DNA from 3 places in the Idiomarina sp. H2 genome. Region 1 is predicted to be linked to each of the others. Evidence: predicted binding sites of a transcription regulator. Region 1 holds the regulator's gene; each other region holds the start of a gene.
What was found. Region 1 encodes FliA, which starts transcription of late flagellar genes. Its sites were predicted from a motif close to CTAAAGNTNNNNNNNNNNNNGCCGATA; they were not measured.

Region 1 (7,905 bases):
CCGTATCAATGTCTGTCTCAGTGGTTGTCAGGTCAACAGTTTCTGTTTCAACTTCTGTTTCCGTAACCGTTTCAACCTCTGGTTCTTTATAGCTATCGTCCGCTTTTGCAGAAACTAAAGGTAATAAATCCTGCTCACGGTTTAAGCTAACCGTTTCTTCCTCAGCAACCGCCTGAATTTTCGGTGCCGCTTGCTCTAATAGCCGTTTAACCGGTTCATTGTCAAACTCAACCGTTTCTTCCTCAAGCAGTAAAGCATTGAGGTATTCTGCCATAGCGGCTTCACTGTTATCGCGTTTAGTCGTCATAAATCAACGCTCTTCCAGCTGCTTCAAATTAGTTAATAGTGACTGGTAAGCCAACACCCCTCGCGATTTCGGTGCATAAGCAGAAGGTGTGAGCTGCTCATTAGAGGCATCGCGGAATTTTGTATCTATTGGGATCATGCCATTCCAGACCGAGCGACCATAACGTGCAATGAGCTTCTTATACGTTTGCAAAGACGCATTGGTTCGCTTGTCATAAAGTGTCGGGATAATAGTATAAGCGTAATTCTCACCGCGAGACTTATGTATTAACGTTAAGGTTCGCATCATGCGCTCTAGCCCTTTGAGCGCTAAAAACTCAGTTTGAACTGGAATCAATACTCTCTGGCAACAGGCAAGGGCGTTGACCATAAGAACCCCCAGCACGGGCGGCACATCAATAAGAACATAGTCGAAATCATCAGCGACCATTGCCAGTCCACGTTTTAAGACCAGTCCCATACCATCCTGAGTGCCGAGTTTACGATCCAGCGTCGCCAGTGCCATAGTGGCAGGCATAACGCTCAGATGCTTAAACTGGGTAGGCAAAATACTGCGGCGCATCAAATCTGCACTTACAGCTTTACCAGCACTGAAGACATCAAAAGAGCCGGACTCCAGCGATTCTGAATCAATACCAAAATAGTAGGTTAATGACGCATGGGGGTCAGTATCAATACAAAGGACTCGCTTACCCTGTTCAGCCAATAGGCCTGCCAGCGCAACGGTTGTGGTGGTCTTTCCGACCCCGCCTTTTTGATTAGCTACCGTCCATACGATCATTCACTCATCCTGCTATAAGCCGCTGTAACCGACTTCTTTCATAATAGCCTTGGCCATTCCTTCGAGGCTGATACTGCGGGTTGAAATGCCCGCCTGGGCAACCGCTTGTGGCATCCCGTATACAACGCAGCTAGCCTGATCCTGAGCCCAAATAGTCGCGCCCTGGTCTTTCAGCATACGTGAGCCATCACGCCCGTCTGCTCCCATGCCGGTTAAAATCACGCCCAGCACTTTGCCCATATAGGTTTTCGATAAGCTGGCAAAGGTTAAATCGACACTCGGCTTATAAGTAATGCGCCCGCTAGTGTCATCTTTTATTCTTAGTCTTGCGCTACCCGGGCGGCCTTCAACCATCATCTGTTTGCCACCTGGCGCTAAATACGCGGTTCCGGCTTTTAGCACATCACCGTCTTCGGCTTCTTTAACATGCACCTGACACAGACCATCCAGACGCTGTGAAAAGGCCTTGGTAAAAGCCGCAGGCATGTGTTGAACCATAACAATAGGGTAAGGAAAATTGCCGGGCAATTGGGTGAGTATTTTTTGCAATGCAACAGGGCCACCGGTTGAGGTTCCTATCGCCAGTAATTGATAAGCCCGGTTGATTGTTAATGCGCCAGCCGATGTCGCTGTCCGCGCATCACTTTCACGCTGACTTTGCAGTTCATTATTACGTTGCCGGATACGATCCAGCGCTGTAGTAGGTTCAGACGAACGTTCAGGTTGCTTCGCAACAGGCGGCGGTGTTGATGCTCGCGCAGACGTTCGGCTTACCGGCTGCCTCGCAATCGCTATAACGCGATCCTGCAGAGTTTTTACTGCCTCGTCGCGGTTACGGGCGATATCTTCAAATTTCTTCGGCAGAAAGTCTGCGGCTCCCGCCTCGAGTGCGTTCAGCGTTGCTGTCGCCCCCTCATGAGTCAAGGAGCTGAACATCAAAATAGGACAAGGATTGCTGCTCATAATGGCTTTTACAGCATCAATGCCGTTCATTACCGGCATTTCAATGTCCATGGTAATAACGTCCGGCTTAAGGGTTCGGCTTTGTTCTACCGCTTCTTCGCCATTATTCGCACTACCAATCACTTTAATGTTGGTATTGTCTTCTAAAATCTCAGTCACCCGGCGTCTGAAGAACGCCGAGTCGTCTACCACGAGAACTTTTACAGTCATGAACGGTTTGTCCCGTTATCTTTTGGCGTAATACTTAAGCATGCTGGGCACATCGACTATCAGAGCAATACCACCGTCGCTGGTAATTGTTGCCCCGGCCATTCCTGGCGTACCCTGCAGTAACTTATCTAAGGGTTTAATAACCACTTCTTCCTGACCAATCAGTGCGTTCACCACAAAGCCTACTTGCTGGTTGCCTATTTGCACTACCACCACGTGACCTTGCTCATTGCGGGCAGAACCATCCGGATTACGTACCAGCCATTTTTCTAGAAAGAACAGCGGAATAGCACGGTTACGTACAATGAGAGTCAACTGTCCGTCTACGGTATTGGTGCGCTTCATATCCAGGTCGATAATTTCACTGACAACAGCAAGCGGCAAAGCAAAAGTCTGATCTTTTACGGCGACCATTAGTGTCGGCAATATTGCCAGAGTCAGCGGCACTTTAATCAAGAGTTCAGTACCTTTACCTAACTCTGAGTTAATTTTAACGCTACCGTTGAGCTGGCTGATTTTGGTCTTAACCACGTCCATGCCAACTCCACGACCGGAAATATCCGAAACTTGTTCTTTGGTCGAAAAACCCGCCGCGAAAATCAAGTTATAAGCATCTTCATCGCTTAAACGTGCAGCGGAGTCTGCGTCCATAATGCCTTTTTTAACGGCTATGCCTCTTAGTTTTTCAGCGTCCATACCAGCGCCATCGTCTTTAATCGACAGCATAATATGGTCACCTTCCTGAGACGCCGACAAGGTGACGGTTCCTGAGCGCGACTTACCATTCGCTTCACGCTCATCCGGCATTTCGATACCATGGTCAACAGAGTTACGAACCAAATGCACCAAAGGATCGGCCAGAGCCTCAACTAAGTTCTTATCTAAATCGGTTTCTTCACCGTACATCTCAAGATTGATTTCTTTCTTCAGGCTACGAGCCAGGTCACGGACAACCCGAGGGAAACGGCCAAACACTTTCTTAATTGGCTGCATCCGGGTTTTCATCACCGCGCCCTGTAAGTCGCCAGTGACAACATCCAGGTTCGAAATAGCTTTGCCCATTTCAGCACTGTCTGACTCATCAGAATTACTCAGGCTCAACAAACGGTTTCTGACCAGTACCAGCTCGCCGACCATGTTCATAATTTCATCTAAGCGCTTGGTATCAACCCGCACAGTAGTTTCAACCGGAGCAGGCGCTGGTGCAGCTGGCTTTTTATCTACCGGCTGAGCCGCTGCTGGTTTCGCTTTAGGCTCTGATTTCGGCTCAGGCTTCGGTTCTGGTTTGGATGCTGGTTTTGCCGCAGGTTTCGGCTGCGCTTTGGGTTCAGGCTTTTTCGGTGCTGGCTCATTAGCAGGCTTATCACCTTTCGGTGTCGGCGCTTTGCCACTGCCATGCAACTCGTCCAGCAAGGATTCAAATTCGTCGTCTGTTATTTCGTCGTCTTTTGCAGGCTCTTTCTGCTTTTCTTGTTTTTTCTCAGCACTTTGAGGCGCTTTCCCGCTGCCATGAAGTTCATCCAGCAATGACTCAAATTCATCATCTGAAATCTCATCACTGTCTTCATTTACCTTGGGCTTGGACGCCGCTGGCTTGTCTTCTTTTCCGGGACCTTTGCCTTCACCATGCAACTCATCCAGTAACGCTTCGAACTCATCGTCCTGAATTTCATCAATGCTGTCGCTGCTGCTTTCTTCTGCTGCAGGTTCTGGTTCCGGATCTGTTTCCTCGGCAGGTTCATCTTTTTGAACCTCTATAGGCGCTTCGTCCTCAGACTCTGGTTCACTCAACTTATGCAATAATTCCAGCAACTCCGGTGAAGCTGCTTCAGGTTCTTCTTTAGCGCGCACCTGCGCAAACTGAGTATTGATAGTATCCAAAGACTGAAGAATCACGTCCATCAGGTCGGAAGTTACAGTACGTTGACCAGTACGCAGGGTATCGAATACATTTTCCGCACCATGACAGGTATCAACCAGAGCCCCCAACGACAGGAACCCGGCACCACCTTTAACCGTATGAAAGCCACGGAAAATAGCATTCAACAGGTCTTTGTTTTGCGGGTCATTTTCCAGTTCAACTAGCTGTTCAGACAGTTGCTCGAGGATCTCTCCAGCCTCGATCAAAAAATCCTGCAGAATGTCTTCGTCCATATCAAAGCTCATGCGACTGATGCTCCTAGAAACCTAAACTGGACAACAAGTCGTCCACTTCGTCTTGTCCGCCAACCACGTCATCGCGTTGATCAGCATCGATAATTGGGCCTTCGGCATGGGCTGCATCTTTTTTAGGCGCAGGCCCTGCTTTTTCCGCGTTACGACGTTCTTCTTCTTTACCAAATATCTTCAGCAATTCAATCAGGTTCTTTTCAACGTCTTCGACTAATTGAATAACCCGACGAATAACTTGCCCGGTAATATCCTGAAAATCTTGCGCCATAAGCACTTCAGTCATTAACCCATGCACTTGAGGCATATTTTCACCACAGCGCTTAAGTACGTCATCGACCTCATGACATAAAGACTTGAATTCATTTAACTGAATATCGTTGCTCATTAACCGGTTCCAGGCCGGCATCACTTTCTCGACACGATTATGCATGTCGTCTGCAAGTGGCAGACAGGCTTCTACAGCATCCATGGTGCGATTCGCAGCGTCTTCAGTTTTTTCAATGACATATAGCAGTCGATTTTGCGCGTCCGGAAGATCATCCTGCGTCATTTGCACGATGCGAGGGTCAACCTGAAAGTCCTGGAGCGCTTCGTGGAGGTCTCTTGTTAACTGGCCCACAGAGGTAAACAACTTGTCATTACGACGGTTGTAAACATCTTCCAGTAATTGGTTAGCCTGCTGCTGTTTCCCGTCTTCCAGCAAGGCTACTAATTCCTTGGCTTGCTCCAGAGAAATATCATGGGCGTTATCAGACATAGTCGTTCGCCCTTTAGCTGATTCGTTCGAAAATCTTGTCGAGCTTTTCTTTCAACGTTACGGCTGTAAATGGTTTTACAATGTAACCATTTACTCCAGCTTGAGCTGCCATAATGATCTGCTCTCGTTTGGCTTCCGCCGTTACCATTAACACCGGTAAATGAGCCAGATTATCGTCTTTGCGAATTTCACGCAGCAAGTCGATTCCCTGCATACCCGGCATATTCCAGTCGGTTACGACAAAGTCGAAATCACCGTTCTGCAACATGGGCAATGCGGTATTACCGTCATCGGCTTCCTGTATATTGGTAAAGCCAAGATCACGAAGTAAGTTCTTAATGATTCGTCTCATTGTAGAAAAGTCGTCCACAACGAGAATTTTCATATTTTTATCCAAAGCACCCTCCACTGAGGCTCTCGATTACAACCAAAGTTTATTCAACCCAATTTTGCATTCGCGACTTCAGTCGCAACATTGCCTGACTGTGAATTTGACTGACTCGTGATTCACTCACGCTCAGCACTTCACCTATCTCTTTTAAATTCAATTCTTCGTCATAATACAACGAAAGCACCAAAGCTTCACGTTCTGGTAACGAAGATATTGTCGAAACCAGCGCTTTATGAAACGCAGCATTCTCAACATCTTTTTGCGGTTCATAAGCTGAACCCGTTACCTGCTCTGGCATGATAGCATCTTCTGATACACCAAGATCTTCAATACCAACGATTCGTCCCGTGCTGACATCCCGCAAAATATGATGATATTCATCCATACCCATATTCAGCTTTGCGGCCACTTCCGTGTCTTTTGCATCGCGTCCGGTTTCATTTTCAACCTGACGAATGGCTTCCAGTACGCGCCGATGATTACGATGAACCGAGCGCGGAGCCCAGTCACCACGACGAATTTCGTCCAACATAGCACCACGAATGCGAATGCCGGCAAAGGTTTCGAAACTGGCGCCTTTACTGTTATCAAAGTTACGCGCAGCTTCTAATAAGCCAATCATGCCTGCCTGGATCAAATCATCCACTTGCACACTGGCTGGAAGTCTAGCCATCATATGGTGTGCAATACGCTTAACCAGCCCGGTATGCTGTTCAATAATAGCATTCCGGTTGTCAGCAGTGGCGGCATAAACGGCAGCTTTATTCATTGGCAACATCCCGCTTACTCTCGTTATCGGCAGAAGTTATCAATTGTTCAAGAAAAAATTCTAAATGCCCGCCGGCTTGAGCCGGAACAGGCCAGTCAATGGCTTTCTTAGCCAAAGCTTTTATCGCTAAAGAAGCCGGCGATTTTGGGTAAGCCAGTACCATAGGTTGTTGTTTTCTAACAGCTAAACGCAAGTTGTCATCAAAAGGTATAATCGCGGCAAGCTCTAAAGCAACGTCTAAAAACCGATCGGTTACTTTAGTTAATTTATTGAACAATACTTGTCCGTCGCGCAGATTTCGTACCATATTGGCAACCACCTTGAATTTAAACAGGCCCTGCTCCCGGCTCAATACTTTTATCAGTGCATATGCATCAGTAATTGATGTGGGTTCATCACAAACCACTAATAAAACATCCTGTGATGCTCTGGCAAAGCTGACAACGGTATTACCAATACCCGCTGCAGTATCGACAATTAATACGTCATAGTTCCCCTGAAGCTGGCTGAAGGCTCTAATTAACCCGGCGTGTTCAGATTCGCTCAAGTCCACCATAGAGCGCGTTCCCGATGTTGCCGGAACAATTTTGATTCCCGCCGGGCCTTCAATCAGAATATCCTCTAACTCGCACTGCCCACTCAACACATGAGACAGGTTGCGCTCAACCCGCAGGCCTAACATAACATCGACGTTAGCCAGACCTAAGTCGGCATCCAGCACTAATACTCGTTTGCCCTGCTTTGCCATTGCGATAGCCATATTCAGCGACACGTTGGTTTTCCCAACGCCGCCTTTACCACCAGTTACCGCAATAACTTTTACTTTCGATTGTTTCATTCTTCGCAGACCGCTTGCTTGATCCATCGGGCGTATCTCTTTTCTGACTAGATTGATAACAGCTTCATATTATATTGACTCATTCAGCGAGAAAACGCCTCATTCCAGTACGATTTTGGCACGTCTGACACTGAGGAACAAATGCTTTTATCAAGCAGGCGCTCGGCCTCGGCAACCATAAAGTTCGCATCCGCTACCCGAATGTCTTCAGGCACTTGCTGGCCATTTGTTAAATAACCAACCGGTAAGCCATGTTCTATAGCTACGCTGATACTCTCACCTAAACTTAAGCATTCGTCCAACTTAGTGAAAATACAGCCAGACAAAGGCAGTGCTTTAAATTGCTTAACAGCATCCATCAGCACCTGGCTTTGTGATGTTGCAGACAACACCAGGTAAGGACGAATCCGCAATCGTGAATTCTGAATAAGCTGGCTTAACTGTTCGTTCAAACGCTTGTCGCGTTGACCCATGCCTGCCGTATCAATCAAAATAAGACTTTTTTGACGTAGCGCAAGTAATGCATCTGCCAGTTCCTGTGCATTTTTTGCCACTTTGACCGGACACCCTATGATACGACCATAGGTTTGTAATTGTTCACTGGCGCCAATACGAAAGGTGTCTGTGGTAATTAAAGCCACTTTATCGGCACCATGGCGTTGCGCATAACGAGCCGCTAATTTAGCAATCGTCGTTGTTTTACCTACACCGGTGGGGC
Region 2 (7,905 bases), 350 kb from region 1:
ATTGCACCACAATGCCTGTTGGTTCGTGCGTTAAACGAACTGCAGAATCGGTACGGTTAACGTGCTGACCACCGGCACCCGATGCCCGATAGGTATCCACCCGCAGGTCAGACGGATCAATTTCAATATCAATGTCGTCGTCTACTTCCGGGTAAACAAAAACCGAAGCGAACGATGTATGACGGCGATTACCTGAGTCGAAGGGGGATTTACGTACTAAACGGTGCACACCGGTTTCAGTACGCAGCCAGCCGTAGGCGTATTCTCCGACCACACGTACCGTAGCCGATTTTATACCAGCGACATCGCCTTCTGACAGCTCAGTAATTTCCGCTTTAAAGTCATGCGCTTCTGCCCAGCGCAAATACATGCGTAGCAGCATATTAGCCCAGTCCTGAGCTTCGGTTCCGCCGGAGCCTGACTGAATATCCAGGTAGCAGTCTGCCGAGTCGTTGTCTTTTGAAAACATACGACGAAACTCTAAAGCTTCCAGCTGTTTTACTAAACCGGACAGCTCTTCATGGGCTTCGTTAAAGGTGTCTTCGTCTTCTGCTTCCACTGCAAGATCAACAAGACCCTCGACATCATCCAGCCCTTGCTGAAGTTTATCCAAGGTTTGTACCACTTGCTCTAATGCCGCACGCTCTTTACCTAAGGCTTGCGCCTTGGGTGGATCATCCCACACATTGGGCTGTTCCATCTCACGGGTAACTTCTTCCAGACGCTCTAACTTAGCATCGTAGTCAAAGATACCCCCTAAGCGAATTACTACGCTCACGCATTTCTTTGATGTTGTTGTAGGTTGCGTTGGTCTCGAACATGCGACTACCTAATTCTGTTAATTCTAAAAGGGGCGTAGTTTAACGTATTGCGCGGATTTGCTCCACCAACAACTGAACGTTTGTGCGTCCGCGAAAGTGATTAAGTTGTGGCTTGTATAAAAGTTCAACAACCGAGGCCTGCTGCGCCGGCCATTGTTGTGTATCAACGTTAAAGGCAATCGCATCTAATAATTCGCCTTGCGGGTGACGCACAACCAATTTTAGATGTCGCTCTCCGACAATACGCTGATCCACCAGCTCAAACTGGCCGTCAAACATAGGCTCGGGAAACTGCTGACCCCAGGGACCTGCACTTTGCAGCATATTCACACTGTCCTGCGAAAGTTGCAGTGTTGTGAGTTCGCCATCAGACCAGAACACACGTTGCTTCTGTTCTTCTGACAACCACTCCGACGCAACTTGCTCCGCCAGTTCAGAAAAGCGCGCCAGATTTTCTTTTTTCATGGTTAAGCCGGCGGCCATGGCATGTCCCCCGAAACGTTCCATAATGCCCGGCTGCAGACTATGAACACGTTCCAGTAAATCCCGCATATGCAGACCACTAACCGAACGTGCGGAGCCTTTTAGGAATTCATCGTCATCGTTGGCTAACGCAATAACCGGCCGGTTCACCTGCTCTTTTACCCGGCCCGCGACAATACCAATGACACCAGCATGCCAGTCCGGCTGATACAAAGTGACTAAATCAGGCACCTGCCCTTGATCAAAACGCAGCTTTGCGACAGCGCTTTCGGCGTGCTCGCGCATTTCCGTTTCAATCGATTTACGTTGCTGGTTTAAATCGTTAAGTTGCTGCGCTAACTGCTGCGCCCGGGTCTCACCCGCTAATAAGCACTCTATTCCCAGCCCAATATCGTCTAAGCGGCCAGCAGCATTAATTCGCGGACCAAGGGCAAACCCTAAATCACTGGCGGCCAGCTGACTGGCATCACGGTTCGCAACTTCCAGCAACGCTTTAATTCCGGGTCGGCTCATGCCTTTACGAATACGGGCTATCCCCTGCTGCACTAATACGCGATTGTTATAATCCAGCGGTACAACATCCGCTACAGTGCCAAGAGCAACAAGATCCAGCCAGTCAGCCAGGTTAGGTAACGGTTCAACGCCTTGTTCACGTAACGCTGAACGCAACGCCAGCAGGACATAAAACGCCACACCCACACCCGCTAAATTTTTGCTGGGAAACTCACAGCCATGCTGATTCGGGTTCACTATCGCATTAGCCGGAGGCAGCTCTTCAGGCGGCAAATGGTGGTCGGTAACCAACACTTGTATGCCCTTCTCACGAGCAAGTGCAATAGCTTCGTTCGCTGCAATGCCGTTATCGACAGTCACAATTAACTGCACATTCTCGACAGCTAGTTGTTCTACCATGGCAACAGAAAGTCCGTAGCCGTCAGTCATTCGGTTTGGTACGCGATACCCCACCTGCTGTAGACCAAAGGCCTGCAAGGCCGACACCATTAATGCCGAACTGGTTGCACCGTCGGCATCAAAATCACCGCAAATACAAACTTTTTCTTGATTTTTTAACGCATTTTGCAGCAGTTCAACGGCTTTTCCGATGTCTCTTAACGAAGAAAAATGCAGTAAACCGGAGGCTTTCAAAGATAATTCGTCAGCACGACGGACACCCCGGCGGGCATAAATTTGCCGCAACAAAGGTGGCATTTGTTGCGGCAAAAAGTCATCGTCAACCAGTTGATAACGACGTATTTCATAATCACTCATGAATTACTGTGACTCACCTTTTTTAATTTCAGCAATTAAGCGTGATGCAGGTAACGCCCCCGGTACTAAGCGACCGTCGGGCAGAACGATAGCGGGCGTACCGCTTACCCCAAAAGATTTGCCCAGTTGGTAGTGCTCAGCAACCGGATTGGAGCAGCTTGAGTCGCCACTGTAATTTTCGTCTTCTTTAAAGGCGGTAATGGCCGCTTTTTTGTCATCCGCACACCAAACGGTTTGTAGCTGCTGCCCGCCTTTGCTACTCATACCACCACGGGGAAAGGCCAGGTATTTTATGGTAATGCCTTGTGCGTGATAGCTGTCCATGTTTTCGTGCAGGCGCTGACAATAACCGCAGGTAGTGTCAGTAAAAACCGTTACCTGATATTTCTCATTCTCAGCCGGGTACACGATCATATCGTCAGCAAAGCCTTTTAGCATTTTCAGGCGAACTTTAGCCATGCCGGCTTCACTTAAATTTTCCGGTTCACTCCCGGTTATATCAAACACATTGCCGCTAATAAGCCGTTCACCGTCATCTGACACATAAAACATGCCCTGATTAGTCACCGCACGGACATAGCCGTCAATTTCACCGGGCTCTGTGGACAACACTTCAATACCAATTTTATTCAGGTGCCGGGTGTCGACTTCACTTTGTTCCGCACTAATAGCCGACGCACTGAAACTTGCGCCGACCAGCCCTACTAATCCAACTACAGACATTAAATTGCGCATAAATACCTCTTAAATTAACTGTCCGAACCCTACCCTGTTACCAGCCAAAATGCAATTAGCCTCGCGGGTGATGCTGAGCATGTAAGGCCTGCAGACGTTCACGTGCAACCTGGGTATAAATTTGTGTGGTAGATAAATCACTGTGACCTAACAGTAGCTGTAAGACACGTAAATCGGCCCCATGGTTCAGCAAGTGCGTGGCAAAGGCATGGCGTAAAGTGTGTGGCGACAAATGGGCGTAAATGCCGGCCTCTTCGGCGTAGTGCTTTAATCTGTACCAAAATGCCTGACGCGTTAATAACGAGCCTCGCTGTGTAACGAATATCCAGGGACTACTCTTATCAGTTATTGCCGGGCGCCCATGCTTTAAATAATTGTCCAGCCACTCCAGCGCTTCTTCCCCTAACGGCACCAAACGTTCTTTGTTGCCTTTGCCAACAACCCGAACTAAGCCTTGCTGGCGGCTCAACTGATCATATTGCAGACGAATAAGTTCGGTTACCCTTAACCCGGTAGCATAGAGCACTTCCAACATAGTTCTGTCACGCAGACCAATAGGAGTTTCTGTATCCGGTTGTTCCAATAGAGAAATTACATCCTCTTCGCTTAACGAATGTGGAATGCTTTGCGGTAATTTAGGGCGTTTCAGGCGTGTGGTCGGATCTACTGCCATCCACTGCTGTTTTACAGCAAACTGGAAGAATTTCTTCGTCGAACTTAAAAAACGCGAGGTACTTCGTGGCGATAAGCCTTGCATACGCCGCCACAACAGGTAGTCCTGCAGCACCACTTCATCGGTGTCCATTAAGGACTTTTTCAATGGTATTAAATATTCGCAGAAACGACGAAGATCACTGCGATAAGCAGCCTGAGTATTATCGCTGGAACCATGATGCAGCCACAAGTGCTCAGTAAAAGCATCAATACGGTCTTCGTCCTCTGGGCGGAGTTGCTTCATGCGTTTTGGAAATTAGCGAAGTGATAATGCCATTATGCCGTATAGTAAGAGCCGCGGGAACTCTTACTAAAAATAACTAGCTAAGAAAAGAAAGAGCCGCTAGTGGGTAATACCCAGCTTTTGCAGAACATCGTAAAGACCGGCTGGCCCTTTGTGTTTGTATTTGTATTCGTCTTCTTCTTCCGTTTGCGGATGTTTCTTCTTTTCCAGCCGCTGACGAACCCGCCAGTCCAGGTTATGAAGAAGCTCCAGGGGCAAACGATCAGGCGTTGCATCGGGAATAAGCGGCTGAGGATGAGTTGCGTCCTGCAGTTTAAAGTCTGACAACTGACTAACTGTTGCATAGACACCACTAGCCAGCACCATGCCTGGCTTTACATCTAAAGGCCGCGTTCTGCCGGCACCAATGGTTCTTTGCCAGTTAACTTGCGCAGGGCGCTCAGAAATAACCGGGTCGTCACCCAAGGCAGACACCCAATAAGCAAACTCGCCCGCGAAGCCGTGATTAACTGCTTCGCTCGCGTGTTGCTCAAAGAAATGAGCGGCCTGGTTTTCGACAGCACTATTCTGTACAGCTGAAACTTGACTCATTAAGACTCTGGATAATCGGTTACAGATACTTCTGTATCGGCCAAAGTCCTAAAAGTTTAAGTTTTCTCTTTACAGCTAAGCTAAGACTGTTATTATACGCGCCTCTTGAGTGGAGGGGTTCCCGAGTGGCCAAAGGGATCAGACTGTAAATCTGACGGCTCAGCCTTCGCAGGTTCGAATCCTGCCCCCTCCACCATTTCTTTACTGCACCGGCAGTTGGCTATCAGCCTGAATTACTCTTCCGAAAGCGTTATAACCACCTTACCCTGAGTTTTATTATCTGCAACATAATCCAGTGCTTGCTGAATATCGTCAGCGGCAAAAACCTCATCGATGATAGGTTTTATGGTGCTGCTTTTAAACTTATCGCCAAAATCACGCCACAAACCCTGTAAAATTTTTCCTTTGCGTTCCGGTGATAATGCTCGCAGAGTTGAGCCAATCAGCTTTTGGCGCTTCATCAGCATACGTCCGAAATCAACTTCGCCAGTCACGCCAGCCATTAAGCCAATTAAAATAATACGGCCATCCTGAGCCAAATACTGCTGGTCTTTTGCTATGGACTCACCAGCGACAGGATTCAGAATGACGTCGACTTCGCCCAGAGCTTTAACTTCTTCAACAATGTTCTGTTTGTGCCGGTTTATCGCATTTTTCGCCCCCAGTTTCAGGCAAAACTCTGATTTCTCTCCACTACCCACTATGGCGGTAAGCTCATTACCACTTTCCCGGCACAACTGGATCAGTGACGAACCCACACCGCTGGCACCCGCATGAGCTAATACTCTCTCTCCGGGTTTTAAGTCAGCTAATTGATAGACATTAAGATAGGCCGTAGCAAAAGTTTCCAGCCAACCCGCAGCTTCTGCATTACTCCAGTTTTCAGGCACCTCCAGTATTTGTTCAGCGGAAACATTCACTTGTTCAGCAAAACCGCCGCCAGCCAATAACGCGCTGACACGTTGCCCGGTTTGCCAGCCATTGACTTCGCTACCTACTTTTTCTATAACCCCACAGACTTCTAGTCCAGGAATAGTTGAGGCACCTTTAGGTGGTGGGTATTTCCCTGCTATTTGCATTAAGTCGGCACGATTAAGCCCGGCGCTCAGTACCCGCAGCTGAACTTCATTAGCCTGTGGCTCGTCCAGCTCAGGATGGTTCTTCCAGTGTACTTTTTGTTCGGAAATAGCAATTGCTTTCATATCAGCCTCTGTTGCCGCTTAACATTATTGAAATTAGCCAGTATGCTGTCGGTATGAATAAGATCAGGATACTGTTTGACGCAAATGGACAAAACCTTAGAGCTCAATAATAAACGCGTATTATTAATAGATGACCAGAAGCCCTTTCAGGTCATGCTCAAAGGCTTGCTGTTAAACTTGGGGGCGCAGGACGTACAAGTCAAGACCACTGGCGAAGCCGGCATTGCCGCTTACATCAAAAATCCGCACGATATTCTGCTGGTAGACTATAACCTGGGACGTGGCCGCAATGGTCGTCAGGTTTTAGAGGAACTGCAAGTTCGAGGGTTAATGAAAGAGCATACTCTGTTCTTTATTATTACCGGCGACAACACCCGTCCTATGGTTCTCAGCGCACTGGAACTTCAACCCGATGATTATTTGATGAAACCGTTTTCACATAGAGTGTTGCGCTCCCGCCTGGTGCGAGCCTATAAACGCCGCATGTGGTTAAAAGACGTATTCAAGGCGCTGACAAATCATGATTATGAAGCCTGTATTGGTGCCTGCCAGAAACATATTCAATCTAACAGCCGCTACAGTAATTACTGCCGCAAACTGCAAATTGAGTTGTACAACAAAACCGGTCAATTAGATAAAGCGGAAACGGCAATTAAAGAACTACTTGAGGAAAACTCTCACAGTTGGGTCTTTCTAAAACTGGCTGAAACGCGGTTATTACAAAACTCTCCCGAAGAAGCCCTGAATATTCTTAATCATTTAATTAAGCGCATGCCTAATGCTGTTGAAGCTTATGACCTGAAAACCGAATGTTACCTTCAACAACAGCAGCTGGAAGACGCTTTGGAAAGCGCCCGTGATGCCATCACCATGGCGCCATTTTCAATTGAAAGGCAAACCAAACTGGCCCATATTGCCCGCGACAACGGCGACTTTGACATTGCCAAGCAAGCCATGAACAACGTTTTGCAAATAGCTCGTAAATCGGTTTTTCGTAACGCACATCACTTATGCAACTATTTACGCAGCATTTTAGATGCGGCCGAAAATAGCGATACACCGCAGCAAATCAGTAAGTATCAGACGGAAGCAACAATGGAGCTGCAACGAGCCCGCTATGACGAGCATCTGTTGCATGCCGATATTTCGTTTGAGGATTTGGAATCCATTTTATTATCGCGTATTGATTCATTTAATGGTCGTTTACGCGAAGCTCAGCAACGCTTAAACGAGGTTGTTGGCGAAAAACTGGCGCACAACCAGCCTATCAATAAAGACTTACTACCTGACGTTATCGCCATTTTACTGGATGTCGGGGAGTATGAAAAAGCGAATGCGCTAGCAGCGAATCAGGACGAAAATCCGACTCTTGACAGTTATACCACTAAAATTTTACAGGCACGCTTGACTGCAGCTCAAAAACAGCAGGATAACTTCTTTGAAGTTCATAAGGCAGGCTTAGATGCTTATCAGCAAGGCAATTATATTCGAGCACTGGAGCTGTTTCGTAAAGCCATGGAAGCTGCGCCAATGAACAGTGGTGCGGCACTTAACTTTATTCAGGCGGCCGTCCGTTATGTTGAAGAAACTCCAGGTGGAGAGCGAGTTCGGCTTAAGAAAGAATGCGATAATTGCTTTAAAGTCTTAGAGGGGCTGCAATTATCCAGTAGCCACAGTAACCGCTATGAGCGGTTACTGGAGCAAACTGAAGGGTTGGAACTGCGCTAGCTCAGCTTTTGGTTAGCGGCTAACTGACCTGATTGATAATCCTTAATAGCCTGCTCAATCTGATCCGACGAATTCATGACAAAAGGACCGTATTGGGCAATGGGTTCTTCAATAGGTT
Region 3 (7,905 bases), on a different contig from region 1:
CCAAAGGCCCGCTGACAATAACTATTACAGCTCATGGACAACTGCCTTCGGGCAGCGCGATACCGCGTTCCGGGGCAAAGGCGGGCGACTGGATTTATGTCAGCGGCTCTTTAGGTGATGCTGGCCTAGGCTTGCAGGTTACGCAAAATAAAGTGAGCACAACCGGACGACATTTGCAGCAGGTGATAGAGCGCCTGCATTACCCCACCCCCAGAGTCGCTTTAGGGCAAAGTCTGCGAGGCGTAGCAAGTTCCTGCATTGATATTTCTGACGGTCTGCTGGCCGATTTAAGGCATTTAATGACAGAAGCCGGCACTCAGGCGCAACTGCAGCTGGAAAAGCTGCCGCTGTCACTGGCGTTAACCGAAACACTTCAGGTGGATGACGCACTTGCTTTGGCTTTGACCGCCGGAGACGACTACGAGCTTTGCTTTACCTTGCCCGAGGAACATCGGGGGCGTATGGAAACCTTAACCACGCACCTTAAGACCCGACCGGTATGTATTGGTCGCGTAGCGAACGGTGAATCCGGTGACACTCAGTTGCGCTATAATGGCGAAGACTGGTTGCTGGCTGAGGGTTATAGTAGCTTTAATCACTTTCCGCAGAACGAAGCCACTAAATAAGAGATTTAAGGAGCCACAAGTCCATGTCTCATGCGAAACTTTCATGGTTTAACCCCATACATTGGCTTGCGTTGGGTTTTGGCTCCGGTCTTGCTCCTAAAGCGCCGGGTACCTTTGGAACACTTATTGGTATTCCGGCCGTTTTTTTATTAGCTCCACTTAACTGGTGGGAATATTTGCTGGCTCTGGTGGTCATGACGCTGGCCGGTATTTGGATATGTCAGTATACCGCGAAGGCGATGGGTGAGCACGACCACCCTTCAATTGTCTGGGATGAAATAGTTGGCTATGCCGTTGCCATGTTCGCATTGCCTGTAGAGCCTTTTTGGTTGCTGTCGGCGTTTGTGTTGTTTCGTATTTTTGATATCTGGAAACCCGGCCCAATTGGCTGGGCAGATAAAAAGCTAAGTGGCGGCAACGGTATTATGATGGATGACGTGCTGGCGGGTATTTTCTCGGCGGTATTACTGCATTTAGGCTGGTGGCTGTCAGGCCTGCTGGGCTAAAGCAAACCTGACCTTGTCATACTTCAGTTTTTCTTAATAAAGTCATTCACCTGCCGCTCAATACCTGCGGCATCCAGACCCAGTTCGGCACGAACTTCACCTTGCGAACCATGTTTAATAAATTCGTCCGGTAAGCCTATTGTTAGTACTTGCGGGCTTGTTTTGTGTTGGGCTACGTATTCGCTCACGGCACTGCCTGCGCCGCCTGCTATAACATTTTCCTCTACAGTTACCAGCACTGAATGGGTTGTCATTAACTGGTCCAGACAAGCTGTGTCCAGAGGTTTTACGAAACGCATATCGACAACGGTGGCATTAAATTTGGCTGCCGCCGCTTCTACTTCAGGCAGCAGGGTACCAAAATTAAGGAAAGCAATATTCTGCCCTTCAGTAAGGGTTTGAGCTTTCCCTATATCAATAACTTTACCCTGACGAAGCTCCAGACCAACGCCGGCTCCACGGGGGTAACGAACCGCAGCCGGGCCTTTGTGTTGATAACCCGTGGTTAGCATGTCCAGACATTCTTGCTCATTGCTGGGAGCCATTACCACCATATTCGGTATGCAACGAAGGTAACTTAAGTCAAATGCGCCCTGGTGAGTGGGGCCATCGGCACCGACAATACCGGCACGGTCAATGGCGAAGAGCACATCAAGGTTTTGCAGAGCGACATCGTGAATGAGCTGATCATAACCGCGCTGTAAAAAGGTGGAGTAAATGGCGACAACAGGCTTCAGTCCTGAAATAGCCAGACCCGCTGCGTAAGTCACACTGTGCTGCTCAGCAATAGCTACATCAAAGTACTGTTGCGGAAATTGCTGTGAAAACTTCACCATACCGGAGCCTTCACGCATAGCCGGTGTTATGGCCATAAGTGACTTGTCGTTACCTGCGGTATCGCACAGCCATTGACCAAAAATTTCAGAATAGCTGGGAATACCTGGTGCTTTTTCAGGCAGGCTGGACTCTGTAGGATCAAACTTTGGTACACCATGGTAGCCAATAGGATCTTTTTCTGCAGGCCGGTAACCTTTGCCTTTTTGCGTCACAATGTGCAGCAATTGTGGGCCACCTAAACCGCGCATGTTCGATAACGTATCAACCAGCGTATCGACATCATGGCCGTCTATCGGGCCTATATAATTGAACCCCAGCTCTTCGAAAATGGTGCCCGGTGCCATCATGCCCTTCATGTGCTCTTCGGCACGGCTGGCAAAATGGCGAATATGAGGCAGCGGGCTAAGTAATTTTTTGCTGCCTTCGCGCAGCGAGGTATAAAAGCGACCTGACAATAAGCGGGCAAAATGATGGTTCAAAGCACCAACGTTTTCTGAAATAGACATGTCATTGTCGTTCAGCACGACCAGCATATCTGGTTTTATATCACCGGCATGATTCATGGCTTCAAATGCCATACCTGCGGTCATTGCACCGTCACCGATAATAGAGACAACTTTCTGTCGAAGGCTTTGTCTTTGCGCTGCGACCGCCATTCCTAAAGCTGCTGATATAGACGTACTTGAATGCCCGACTGAGAGCACGTCGTATTCACTTTCTTCACGCCAGGGGAAAGGGTGAAGCCCGTCTTTTTGACGAATAGAGTGCAACCGTTGTTTACGCCCGGTCAGTATTTTATGCGGGTAAGCCTGATGGCCAACGTCCCAAACCAGCTTGTCCTCTGGTGTGTGATACACATAATGCAGGGCAACCGTCAGCTCTACGGTGCCTAAACCTGACGCCAGATGGCCGCTGCTTTGGCTCACTGAGGTCAATAAAAACTGTCTAATTTCTGCGCACAGTTCCGGCAATTGCGTCCGTGGTAAACGGCGCAGGTCAGCGGGGGAATTAATTTTATCAAGTAACGGATATTGTTGAGTCATTCAGTTAGTGGTCCCGCTTTAACAGCAAGTCGGAAAATTGTTCAAGTCTGTCTGTATTGTAAGGGATATCGCTTAACGACTGTAGTGCTTTATGGTGTAAGTTTTGCAGGCGTTGCTGAGCACCTTCAATACCGAGCAAACGCACGTAAGTTGATTTTTCAGACGCGGTATCTGACCCCTGAGGTTTGCCCAGAGCTTCAGTATTACCTGTTACGTCGAGGATATCATCCTGTACCTGAAATGCCAGCCCCAGATAATGAGCGAACTGCTCAAATTTTTCCCGCCATTGTTGTGCATTGTCATTACCGCACAATACACCCATAGTGGCGGCGGCGGTTATCAGCGCGCCGGTTTTACTTAAATGCATTTGTTCTAGTGCGTCTTCAGTGACGATTTTAGCTGTCGCCTGTAAATCTATTGCCTGACCCGCACACATTCCGCGTGCACCGCTGGCTTTAGCCAGTACCTGAACCAATTGCAACTGCCGTTCACTGGGCAACCGCTCCATACGGTTTTCGGTTAAGACTTCGAAAGCCAGTGTCTGTAGCGCATCTCCGGCTAAAATCGCTGTCGCCTCGTCGTAAGCAATGTGGCAAGTTGGCTGACCACGGCGTAAATCGTCATCATCCATTGCTGGCAAGTCGTCATGAATTAAAGAATAAGCATGTATCAACTCAACAGCGGCAGCGGCTTGCAGAGCGTCATTCTTATTGGCGCCACAAATGTTGGCAACGGTCATCAGCAGATAGGGGCGAATACGTTTTCCGCCCATTAACACTCCGTGCTGCATGGCCTGGCTCAGCCGCGGGTTCAGGGTTAACTGCGCAAGCGTTTGCTGTAGGAAGGTATCGACTTGTTCTCGTGTTGCTGCTGTTAACGAGTTAATCGTCACATCAGTTCTCCATTGCTTTCATCATTTCCAGATTGCTGCTCAGCCAACAAAGTTGTTACTTTTTGTTCGGCTTGTTGCAGTTGTTGCTGGCTGGAGCGTGACAAGGCAATGGCTTGCTCAAATTTTTTCAGCGATTGCTCAAGCGGTAAATCGCCTTGCTCCAGTTCATTAACCAGCTGTTCTAGCTGCTCCAGAGCCTGTTCAAAGGATTGCTGTTTCTGTTCGTCTGCCATAGCTGAGTCTGCCTTAATATCTTTGATGAGCCGCATTGCTAATAGAATGAAAGCTAATTATCCGATAAAGAATCCGGAATGTCAGCCGATGATCTCATTATTCCTGTGTAAGATGAACAGATGTCGCTTGTAAGCGCGGCGCGATTGTTTAAGAATGAGCACAGCAGCATAAATGAAAACTCAAATCGGGGAGGAAGGCTGAGTGGATATAGCAACGCTCGTAGGAATTATCGGTGCCGTTGGCTTTGTCATTGTTGCTATGGTTCTGGGTGGGGATATTGGTCTGTTTCTGGATACTCGCTCATTCTTTATCGTATTCGGCGGTTCATTATTTATAACCTTAGCGAACTTTTCTCTGGGCCAGTTTCTGGGCACGGGGAAAGTGGTCGTTAAGGCGTTTTTCTTTAAAATTGAACACCCGCAAGAGCTTATCGACACGGCTGTGGAAATGGCTGATTCGGCGCGTAAAGGTGGCTTTCTGGCACTAGAAGAAGCGGAAATTCCGAATAAGTTTTTTCGTAAAGGCGTAGACATGCTGGTTGATGGCCACGATGCCGAAGTTGTCCGCCAAACCTTGTCAAAAGACATAAAGATGAGTTTTGCCCGCCACGAAGAGGGTGCCCGTGTATTTAAAATACTGAGCGATGTCGCCCCGGCTATGGGTATGATTGGTACCCTGATTGGCCTGGTTGCTATGCTATCTAATATGGATGACCCCAAAGCTATAGGCCCTGCCATGGCCGTTGCTTTGTTAACAACCCTTTATGGTGCCTTTTTAGCCAACGTTATTGCCATTCCTATTGCTAATAAGTTAGTGCTACGGGCCGAACAGGAAAAGCTGAACCGGCAATTGATACTGGACGCCATTTTAGGTATTCAGGACGGTCAGAACCCTCGTGTCATTGAAGGTATTTTACGTAATTACTTAGCTGAATCTAAGCGTATTGGTAACGAGGATGAGGACGAGTAGTTATGGCCTCAGAGAAAGTCAGAGACGAAGAAGAAGAGGACTGCAACTGTCCGCCAGCGGGATTGCCTATGTGGATGGCAACCTTTGCCGATCTCATGACCTTGCTCATGTGCTTCTTCGTGCTGTTGTTGGCTTTCTCCGAAATGGACGTGCTGAAGTTTAAGCAAATAGCCGGTTCAATGAAGTACGCTTTGGGCGTGCAGAATAAAATTGAAGTGAAAGACATTCCTAAGGGTACCAGTGTTATTGCCCAGGAATTCCGCCCCGGGCGGCCTGAACCAACGCCAATTGAAACTATTCAGCAGCAGACCGTGGAAATGACTCAGCAGATGCTGGAGTTCCAGGAAGGTGAGTCCGATTTTGCCGGTGGTCAGCAAACCGAGCGTGGCGGTCAGGAATCCGACAGCGCAGAAGACGCAAAAGAGGCGAAGGCAGAAAATACGGAAGCTATGACGCAAGTATCTAAGGAGCTTATGCGTCGTATCGAACAGCAGCTTGAGAATGAGATTAAAGCCGGTACGATTGAGCTTGAGCAACACGGTCAGCAAATTATTATTCGCATACGTGAACAAGGTTCATTCCCAGAGGGGTCTGCATTTTTGCAGCCACAGTTCCGGCCTATTATTCAGCAGGTCGCCGGGGCGCTGAAAGATATTCCGGGTGAGGTCACTATTTCTGGCCATAGTGATAATGAAAAGCTGGTATCGGAAATCTACTCATCAGACTGGGATCTCTCCAGTAAGCGTGCCGTTGCTGTTGCGGAAGAAATGCTGAAAGTGGATGGCTTTAGCGAAGATCGGCTGGTGGTGATGGGTTACTCCGACACGAAACCGTTGGTGCCGAATAACTCGGAAGAGAACCGTAAGCGAAACCGTCGTGTTGAAATATCGGTCATGCAGGGTAAAGCGGCAGAATCTGACCCGGTTGATGTAATAGACTGAGCGCTGGTTTCTGCCGGGCAGGACACGTATAATTGCCCACTTTCCTAAAGACTTGACGATTTAGCTATGAAGTTTGTTGTTCGCCTGCACGCTGAAATTACCATTAAAAGCCGTTCTGTTCGTAAGCGTTACGGTAAAGTACTGACCAATAACCTGCGTAAAATTCTGGCTCCGGTCGATGACTCGATATACGTCAAATGGCTGTGGGATCGCATCGAAGTTTCTGCTGATGGCGACGACTCTCAGGTGCGTAGTGAAATCAAAGAGATTCTGCAAAACACCCCCGGTATTTCCTGGTTTGCCGAAGTTATAGAGCGGCCGCTAACCGATTTTGATGCTATTGCCGAGTTAGTTGGTGAGCACTGGTTAAAGCGTTTACCGGGAAAAAGTTTTGCTATGCGGGTTAAACGTAAAGGTAACCACGAATTTAATTCACAGCAGTTAGAACGCTATGTTGGTGGTTATTTGCTGGAGCGTGTTCCGGATACTTCTGTAAACCTTTCTAATCCGGACCTGGATATTGCACTGCAAATTACTAATCAGATTGTTCATTTGGTTGGGGAGCGAGTGAATGGCTTAGGTGGTTTTCCTATTCCTACTCAGGAAACCGTACTGTCATTGTTAAGTGGTGGTTTTGATTCTGGCGTTGCAACCTATGATTTTATCCGGCGCGGCGCGCGGACTCACTTTTGCTTTTTTAATTTAGGCGGCGACGCCCATGAAGTGGCTGTGCGTCAAATAGCCTATTACCTGTGGAAGCGCTACAGCTCCTCGCACCCCATTAAGTTTATTAGTGTTGATTTTGCCCCTATTGTTGATGACATTCTGACAAACGTCGATAACGGCCAGATGGGTGTTGTGCTAAAACGGCAAATGCTGCGGGCTGCGGATAAAGTCGCTCGTTATGTCAAAGCGCAGGCGCTGGTAACGGGTGAAGCTATGGGGCAGGTATCCAGTCAGACCCTGTCCAATTTAAAAGTGATTGATCAGGCGACATCGGCGCTGGTTTTACGCCCGCTAATAACCAAAGACAAACAGGAAATTGTGGACGAGGCAAAGCGCATTGGCACCGAACCATTGGCTAAATCCATTCCTGAATATTGTGGCGTTATTTCTAATAAGCCCACGGTTAAAGCCATTCCGGCGGTTATCGAAGCCGAAGAAGCGAAGCTTAACAAAGATTTACTCGATCAGGTGGTACGGGCGTCAAACGTACTGAGCATGCAGGATATAGCGACGCAAACAGATGCAGAACTGGCGCTGCCGGATACCACAACGGAACTCAGTACCGACACAACCATCATAGATATTCGAAACGATGAAGAAATTGAAGCAGCACCCTTGTCAGTAGAAGTTGAGGTTATTGAAATTCCATTTTTCAAGTTAGCCTCTCAGTTTGCTGAACTGGATCAAAGCCGGGAATACTTGCTGTACTGTGATCAAGGAATTATGAGCCGGATGCAGGCTTTGTTATTGCACGAAAATGGTTATAACAACGTATCGGTTTATAAGCCCTAATTTAGAGAGAAGTAAACTATGCTGGCAAGAGCCCTATTTTTTGTTGTGTTATCGACAGCCACCTTTCTGTTTTTGTGGCAGTTTCCAAGTACCGGAGCTCAGAGCATTCCGCACCTGGATAAGTTGGTTCACTTTGGAATCTTTTTTGTCTTAGCACTGACGTTTCACAGAGCTTTTGCGTTGTCGGCTAAACTGTCGTTACTGATTTTAGTTTGCTACGGCTTTTTAATAGAAATAGCCCAGTCTTATGCGCCTGGCCGTAGTGCCGATGTTTACGATTGGTTAGCGGATGCCAGTGGCGTTGTAGCTTATTTTATTTTGCACCATTTACTAAGCAAG

Region 2: DET62_RS02045 (VC2046/SO_2500 family protein) is a predicted target of FliA. The motif match lies at 4,892-4,918, and genes of this name have one in related genera.
Region 3: pomA (flagellar motor protein PomA) is a predicted target of FliA. The motif match lies at 4,202-4,228, and genes of this name have one in related genera.

The regions. Positions count from the first base shown of each region.
Region 1 covers NZ_SNZY01000001.1:54,132-62,036, reverse strand. The annotation lists gene DET62_RS00315 (chemotaxis protein CheW) at 1-307, opposite strand, end outside; gene DET62_RS00310 (ParA family protein) at 311-1,087, opposite strand; gene DET62_RS00305 (chemotaxis response regulator protein-glutamate methylesterase) at 1,100-2,260, opposite strand; gene DET62_RS00300 (chemotaxis protein CheA) at 2,276-4,426, opposite strand; gene DET62_RS00295 (protein phosphatase CheZ) at 4,440-5,189, opposite strand; gene cheY (chemotaxis response regulator CheY) at 5,203-5,586, opposite strand; gene DET62_RS00285 (RNA polymerase sigma factor FliA) at 5,624-6,349, opposite strand; gene DET62_RS00280 (MinD/ParA family protein) at 6,342-7,214, opposite strand; gene flhF (flagellar biosynthesis protein FlhF) at 7,271-7,905, opposite strand, start outside.
Region 2 covers NZ_SNZY01000001.1:405,261-413,165, reverse strand. The annotation lists one part of gene prfB (peptide chain release factor 2) at 1-745, opposite strand, end outside; one part of gene prfB (peptide chain release factor 2) at 747-821, opposite strand; gene recJ (single-stranded-DNA-specific exonuclease RecJ) at 861-2,573, opposite strand; gene dsbC (bifunctional protein-disulfide isomerase/oxidoreductase DsbC) at 2,577-3,308, opposite strand; gene xerD (site-specific tyrosine recombinase XerD) at 3,364-4,266, opposite strand; gene DET62_RS02045 (VC2046/SO_2500 family protein) at 4,366-4,857, opposite strand; tRNA gene DET62_RS02040 (tRNA-Tyr) at 4,969-5,053, shown strand; gene DET62_RS02035 (NAD(P)H-quinone oxidoreductase) at 5,091-6,059, opposite strand; gene DET62_RS02030 (tetratricopeptide repeat-containing response regulator) at 6,144-7,787, shown strand; gene DET62_RS02025 (pirin family protein) at 7,784-7,905, opposite strand, start outside.
Region 3 covers NZ_SNZY01000010.1:58,922-66,826, reverse strand. The annotation lists gene thiL (thiamine-phosphate kinase) at 1-626, shown strand, start outside; gene DET62_RS12700 (phosphatidylglycerophosphatase A) at 650-1,132, shown strand; gene dxs (1-deoxy-D-xylulose-5-phosphate synthase) at 1,156-3,012, opposite strand; gene DET62_RS12690 (farnesyl diphosphate synthase) at 3,017-3,904, opposite strand; gene DET62_RS12685 (exodeoxyribonuclease VII small subunit) at 3,901-4,137, opposite strand; gene pomA (flagellar motor protein PomA) at 4,340-5,107, shown strand; gene DET62_RS12675 (flagellar motor protein MotB) at 5,110-6,048, shown strand; gene thiI (tRNA uracil 4-sulfurtransferase ThiI) at 6,115-7,566, shown strand; gene DET62_RS12665 (VanZ family protein) at 7,585-7,905, shown strand, end outside.